Regions from separate parts of the Streptomyces sp. NPDC006643 genome, predicted to be linked through region 2. Evidence: riboswitches for the same ligand, from Rfam matches in the RefSeq annotation. Region 2 holds a riboswitch; each other region holds the start of a gene.

Region 1 (2,253 bases), on a different contig from region 2:
ACGATGCAGGTCGTCGGCTGCGACGTGGCGACCACCTGTCTCGGCCAGGCAGTGTCGACCGCCGCCGTGCTGCTCGCCGCCGGGGCGCCGGGCAAGCGGATGGCACTGCCCGGCGCGCGCGTCGTCCTCCAGCAGCCGGGAATCGAGGAGCCGCTGCGCGGACAGCCGTCCGATCTCGCCATCCACGCCGAGGAGTTGCTGCGGCTGCGGGCGCTGATGGCGGACATGCTGGTACGGCACACCGGCCGGAGCGCCGAGCGGATCGACAGCGACATCGACCGGGACACGATCTTCGACGCGACGGGCGCGAGGGAGTACGGCCTGGTGGACCAGGTCGCACAGGACCGCAGGTCGTCGCTCGGCGTCAACTCCCCCCGGTGAGCCCGCGATGCTGCCGCCGGAACTGCCGCCGCTGCCCGCACTGACCCGCGCCGAGGGCGAGTTCGTCGACAGCTATCTCCGGGTCGTCGACCTGGTCGGCCGGATCAACCCGGCGCGCGCCGACGACACGTACAGCGCGCTGCGGGCCGCGCAGGCGCTGGTGGCCCGCGCCGCCGAACTGCGCGACGCGCTGACGCTGATGCACGCGAGAGGCGAGCGGGAGCTGCACACGCCGACCCTGGACCGTACGCTCCGGGTCCTTGACGGTGAGCGCAGGGCCGGGCGGGTCACCATGCCGCCCGGACCCGGGACTTGATCCGCCGCCGAACATGGGCGGACGACGCGCCCGTACCTCATATGGCTGCCCGTTCGGCGTATCGACCCGCCCGCCGTGGCCGGGCCGGCAACTTGCGGGCGGCGATCGGCCGTCCGGCCGTAACGGATCGCAGCGTCGCAGGTACAGCGCGTGAGCGACCGGGCGAGCCGTTCACCGAATCGGGCCTACCAACCCAAATGGTCCATAAGTGATGAGAGTCACATAAGCCCGTTTCAACTCGGAATCGCGCTGAGGCCGCGTCAAGATCCGTGGGACGACAAGCCCCCGCCACCTCGGCGGGGCGGTCCGGGTGGACGCCGAGTCCTGCCGCCGCTCCGGATGCCTGGTCGACACGAGTGGATCGGCAGGAGTGGAGGACCCGAGCAGTTCGGGGCGGTCCGACCATGGACCGCTCCTCGGGGTGAAGCCGCTGACGCGGCCGGGCGTCTTCGCCGGTCCGAACCCGACAGGTCATCCTTCACAGGCGGCTGACGAAGGGTTGCGCATGTCCGCGCAGACGCATGTCCCGTCGCTGCTCTCCCGGGCCGGTACCGCATCGGTCCTCCTCGCCGCCGTCGGCGGCACGATGCTGGCGCCCGGCGCCGTGTCGGAGGCCCACGCCCAGCCCGCCGCCGCCAAGGCGCTGAACGTGGCCGCTTCCAAGAAGGGCGCGCCGTACAAGTACGGGGCGTCAGGTCCGCACCGGTTCGACTGCTCGGGCCTCACGGCGTTCTCGTACAAGAAGGCCGGCAAGACGCTCCCACGTACCGCCCAGCAGCAGTACAACCGGACGCGCCACATCGCGGCCTCCAGCCGCAAGCAGGGCGATCTGGTGTTCTTCCACTCCGGGAACCACGTCTACCACGTGGGGATCTACGCCGGCGGCGGCAAGATGTGGCATTCGCCGAAGTCCGGTCAGGTGGTGCGGCTCCAGCGCATCTGGTCCAGAAGCGTCTGGTACGGCCGGGTCGGCTGACGCCCCGTCGGCCCGGAGCGGCCCGCGCCGGATCTACTCCTCCTGGGTCCGGGCGATCTCGGTCCCGGCCGTCCAGGGCAGGGTGATCCAGACCGTCTTGCCGCCGTCCGCGGTGGGTGTGACGGCCAGTCGGCCGCCGTACTCGGCGGTCAGCGCCCGGATGATGACCATGCCGCGGCCGTTGTCCTGCTGGACGGCGGCCGGGAGCCGCTGCGGCCATCGCGGATGGCTGTCGGTGACTCCGACGCGCAGCTGTTCGTCGCGCTCCAGAGTGACGTCGATGGTGAAGGTCGGCGAGCGGCCGAGGGTGTGCTGCACGGCGTTGGTCGCCAGCTCCGAGATGATCAGGCGAACCGTTTCGGCGGTGTCGGCGTCATCCGGCAGCCCCCATTCGGAGAGAACACGTGCGACGTATCTGCGGGCCTCCGGCACCGAGGCAGGAACGCTCGGCAGGGTGACGGATGCTTCCTGATGGTCTGCCATGGCGACGCTGTCCCTTTCCCGCCGGGACGCAGACCGACCTATGGCTGATGCCCGCGAGTACGTCCCCGGATTGCGCTTCGCGACACACTGCCACCAA
Region 2 (2,253 bases):
CCGGCGTCGACGTCGACGCCCTGCTCGCCGAGACCCTCGGCGACTGGACGGGCGACACCTCCGAGCCGCGCCCCGTGCCGCCGGTCACCGCGGACGACACCGGCCGTGTGGTGATCGTCGACCGGCCCGGAGCCGTACAGACCCAGCTCCTGATCGGCCGCGTCGGCCCCGACCGGCACGACCGGGTCTGGCCGGCCCAGGTGCTCGGCACGTACTGCCTGGGCGGCACGCTCACCTCCCGGCTCGACCGGGTGCTGCGCGAGGAGAAGGGCTACACGTACGGCGTGCGGGCCTTCGCGCAGGTGCTGCGCTCCGACCCGCAGGGCACGGGTGCCTCCATGCTCGCCATCAGCGGCTCCGTCGACACCGAGTCGACCGGGCCCGCGCTGGACGACCTGTGGAAGGTGCTGCGTACGCTCGCGGCCGAAGGGCTGACGGACGCCGAGCGTGAGACGGCCGTGCAGAATCTGGTCGGCGTCGCGCCGCTGAAGTACGAGACGGCCGCGTCCGTCGCTGACACCCTCGCCGACCAGGTCGAGCAGCACCTCCCGGACGACTTCCAGGCCCGGCTGTACGAGCGGCTGGCCGAGACCGGCACGGTCGAGTCGACGGCCGCCGTCGTCAGCGCGTTCCCCGTCGACCGGCTGGTCACGGTGCTCGTCGGGGACGCGTCGGTGATCCGGGAGCCCATCGAGGCCCTGAACATCGGCGAGGTGAAGGTCGTCACCGGCTGAGGCCGACGGCGCCTGTACGGCAGCTCCGCGCGGCGGACAAAGGGAACCCCGGTGATGAAACTGTCACCGGGGTTCCCCGCTATGTCCGCATTCATCAGGAGGTTGCCCGAATGCTCTGTGGCGTGCGCTACAAAACGGCCTGTCCGTTTGGTGATTGAAAGATGACCCCTTTAGCGTCGGTCCGGCTGTTCGCCAGAGCCCGCCGCGACCGCGGCACCGAACAGCCATCGCCGAGTCCCCGTCAGGCGCGAGCCTGGGGAGCCGGGGACCCACTCTCGTGTCCCTGGGGTGAATCGGGGGCCTTCGCGCACACCGCGGAGGAGCCCGTAGGAGACCTTCCTGCTCCGAACCCGTCAGCTAACCCGGTAGGCGAGAAGGAAGGAAAGGACCAGCCACTTCATGGCGTTCACCCGTGCCACCGGGAAGCACCGTGCCCCGAGCCGACTGACGCGCCGCGGCGCGAACCTCGCCGGAGTCGCGACTCTCACAGCGGCCGGTGTCATCGGCACCCTCGGATCCCCGGCGCTCGCCGCCGACACGGAGGCGGCCGTCGCACCGGACACCGCCCCCGCCGCCCCGGCCCCCGCCATCGTCATCGACGACTCGCTCGCCGCGACGATCGACGCCCAGGCCGACGCGCAGCACCTGGCCGCCCGGAAGGCCGCGGCGGCGAAGGCACAGGCGAAGGCGGAGGCCAAGGCCGCCGCCCGCGCCAAGGCCGAGGCGAAGCGCAAGGCGGAGGCCCGCGCCAAGGAGGCACGCGAGGCCGAGGAGCGCGCGGCACGGGCCGCGGAGCGCGAGCGCCTCGGCTCCTTCCAGCTCCCGGTCGCGGGCTCACCGGTCACCACCGGTTACCGGACGGGCGGCTCGCTCTGGTCCTCCGGCAGCCACTCCGGCGTCGACTTCCGCGCGGCGTCCGGCACTTCGGTCGTGGCTGTCGGCGCGGGCACCGTCGTCGAGGCCGGCTGGGGCGGCGCGTACGGCAACAACGTCGTGATCCGTATGAACGACGGCACGTACACCCAGTACGGCCACCTCTCCTCGATCGGCGTCTCCGTCGGCCAGGGCGTCACGCCGGGCGCACCGATCGGCCTCTCGGGCTCGACCGGCAACTCGACCGGCCCGCACCTGCACTTCGAGGCGCGCACGAGCGAGGAGTACGGCTCCGACATCGACCCGGTCGCGTATCTGCGCGGGCACGGGGTGGCTGTCTAGGGCGGGTCCGGGAAGTAGCGTCGTCCGCCCGCAGGGCGGGGCGCGCGGCGGCTGGTGCGGTGCGTCGCAAGGCGGAGGATCGGCCTCGTACCGGGCGTACTCGGCCGACTCCGACAACGCCGCGAGGCGCCGTGCCAGGCGCCGCGGGCCAGGCGGGACTTTGCGGACCCGCCCTAGGGCGGGTCCGGCGGGTGTCCGCGTACGACGAAGGCCCCGGCGGCGGTCCCGCCGGGGCCTTCGTCGTGCGTACGCGGTGCCTCAGACGGTCTCGGGAAGCTCGTCCAGGCCCTCCGCGACCAGCTTC
Region 3 (2,253 bases), on a different contig from region 2:
TCGGCCGTGACTCCGCCGCCGGCGGCGAGGAGCCGGGCACGGACGCGCGTACGGAGGCGAGCACGGAACCGAGCGCGAAGCCCGGCAGCGGCCAGGGCAAGCACCGCGGCGAGGCGGCCCCCGAGGAGGACCCGACCGCCGAGCCCGGCACGTCGGCGGGCCCCGAGGCCGGATCGACCGAAGCGGGCAAGCCGGGCGACAAGCGCGAAAGCGGCCGTCATGCCTCGCGGGGTGACGGTTCGGCACGCGACGCCGCCGCCGACGGCTCGTACACCGTCCGCGCCGGCGACAACCTGTGGGCCATCGCCGAGGAGCAGCGGGTGGAGGGCGGCTGGCCCGCGCTCTACGAGGCGAACCGCGAGGTCGTGGGCTCCGACGCCGACCTCATCCTGCCCGGCCAGAGCCTCGATCTGACCGCGAAGTAGGGGCAGTTAAGCGGGCTATGTCCGGATCTGCGCAAGTGAGACAAGGGTCTCTTCGCCCCAACTGACGCGAGCTGACCGGAAAGTCCCCTCGCTTCCCGCCCGACCTGCGTAAACAGAGGTTTCCCTGGGGCGGGATGGGCGAATCATCCCGGATGTTCCTTCTTTGAACATCCGGGATGTCTGTGTTTACGGTCTGAACCGCTCGCACCGCGGGCACCGTCGACCGTCACGCCGAATCCTGCCGTCGGTCGGGGGGAGTACTCGTCGCGTCAAGCGCCGAAGGCAGGAGCGGGGGACCCAGGTAAGTGCCGGTCAGTACGGCCGGCTCGGGGTGCAGCCGTGTGCGAGGGGACGTGAAGACGTTCCCGCGCCGCACGGCCGGGCAACTCACTTGGCCCGAACCCGACAGCTCACCTCGTAGGCGTCGGTGAGGAGATCTCGCATGCTGTTTTCCAGCAAGTCCGGCAAGGGCAAGCACCGCCGTCCGTCCAAGGCCGTCCGCTACGCCACGCTCGCCGGTGTCACCGGTGCCGCTGTCGCGGCCCCGCTGATCGCCACCACCTCAGCCTCCGCCGCGACCACCTCCGAGTGGGACGCCGTCGCCCAGTGCGAGTCCGGCGGCAACTGGTCGATCAACACCGGTAACGGCTACTCCGGCGGCCTCCAGTTCTCGCCCTCCACCTGGGCCGCGTACGGCGGCACCGCCTTCGCGTCCAGCGCCGACCAGGCGTCGAAGGCCCAGCAGATACAGATCGCCGAGAAGGTCCTGGCGGGCCAGGGCAAGGGTGCCTGGCCGAGCTGTGGCGTGGGCCTGTCCAACGCCAAGAACGACGCCGGCTCCACCCAGCAGCAGGCGCCGAAGCAGCAGGCCCCGAAGGCCGCCCCGAAGCAGGAGTCCGCGCCGCGCGCCGCGCAGGAGCAGCCCGCCTCGCGTAGTGAGACGCGCGGTCCGGTCAAGAAGGGCGACGGCGAGTACAAGGTCAAGGCCGGCGACACGCTCTCCAAGATCGCCGAGGCCAAGAAGGTCGACGGCGGCTGGGCGAAGCTCTTCGACCTGAACAAGGACATCGTCGAGAACGCCGACGAGATCTTCCCGGGTCAGCAGCTCCACCTGAGCTGACCCTCTCCCCGGGCTCACCCCCCACCGGGCCCCGGTCCGGCGCGTCTCACTCCCCCCGGACGCGCCGGGCCGGGGCCCGGGCCCGTCCGGCCTCCGGTGTCCCGCAGGTCCCTCCGCTCACCGGTGACCTCAGGACATTCGTGGCCGAACGGGCATTGAGGACTCTTTTCGTCCCAGCGGGCGGGCATCTGCCGACCGCCGACCGGGAGCCGGTTAGGCTCTTGCCGCAAGGCCAATGAGGCCCTGCACTCCACGCGTCACATCCCAGAAGGAGATGCTCGTGCCGTCCATCGACGTCGTCGTAGCCCGGGAAATCCTTGACTCCCGAGGCAACCCCACGGTCGAGGTCGAGGTCGGCCTCGACGACGGCAGCACCGGCCGTGCTGCTGTCCCCTCCGGTGCCTCCACCGGTGCGTTCGAGGCCCTTGAGCTCCGCGACGGTGACCAGAACCGCTACCAGGGCAAGGGTGTCGAGAAGGCGGTCCTCGCCGTCATCGAGCAGATCGGCCCGGAGCTGGTGGGCTACGACGCCACCGAGCAGCGTCTGATCGACCAGGCGATGTTCGACCTGGACGCCACGCCCGACAAGTCCTCGCTCGGCGCCAACGCCATCCTCGGTGTCTCCCTGGCCGTGGCGCACGCCGCGTCCGAGGCCTCGGACCTGCCGCTGTTCCGCTACCTCGGCGGCCCGAACGCGCACCTGCTGCC

The links. Region 2 has a riboswitch for cyclic di-AMP ahead of ACFYNU_RS19140 (M23 family metallopeptidase). Riboswitches for the same ligand answer to the same signal wherever they lie in the genome.
Positions count from the first base shown of each region.
Region 1: linked by a shared signal. The riboswitch ahead of ACFYNU_RS14210 (C40 family peptidase) and the one ahead of ACFYNU_RS19140 (M23 family metallopeptidase) in region 2 are both predicted to bind cyclic di-AMP.
Region 3: linked by a shared signal. The riboswitch ahead of ACFYNU_RS09265 (transglycosylase family protein) and the one ahead of ACFYNU_RS19140 (M23 family metallopeptidase) in region 2 are both predicted to bind cyclic di-AMP.

Region 1 covers NZ_JBIAHA010000009.1:53,301-55,553, reverse strand. The annotation lists gene ACFYNU_RS14220 (ATP-dependent Clp protease proteolytic subunit) at 1-381, shown strand, start outside; gene ACFYNU_RS14215 (hypothetical protein) at 389-697, shown strand; cyclic di-AMP (ydaO/yuaA leader) riboswitch at 1,028-1,199, shown strand; gene ACFYNU_RS14210 (C40 family peptidase) at 1,203-1,673, shown strand; gene ACFYNU_RS14205 (ATP-binding protein) at 1,707-2,156, opposite strand.
Region 2 covers NZ_JBIAHA010000013.1:127,787-130,039, forward strand. The annotation lists gene ACFYNU_RS19135 (pitrilysin family protein) at 1-734, shown strand, start outside; cyclic di-AMP (ydaO/yuaA leader) riboswitch at 953-1,121, shown strand; gene ACFYNU_RS19140 (M23 family metallopeptidase) at 1,134-1,949, shown strand; gene ACFYNU_RS19145 (HPr family phosphocarrier protein) at 2,208-2,253, opposite strand, start outside.
Region 3 covers NZ_JBIAHA010000005.1:205,872-208,124, forward strand. The annotation lists gene ACFYNU_RS09260 (transglycosylase family protein) at 1-425, shown strand, start outside; cyclic di-AMP (ydaO/yuaA leader) riboswitch at 690-864, shown strand; gene ACFYNU_RS09265 (transglycosylase family protein) at 868-1,545, shown strand; gene eno (phosphopyruvate hydratase) at 1,820-2,253, shown strand, end outside.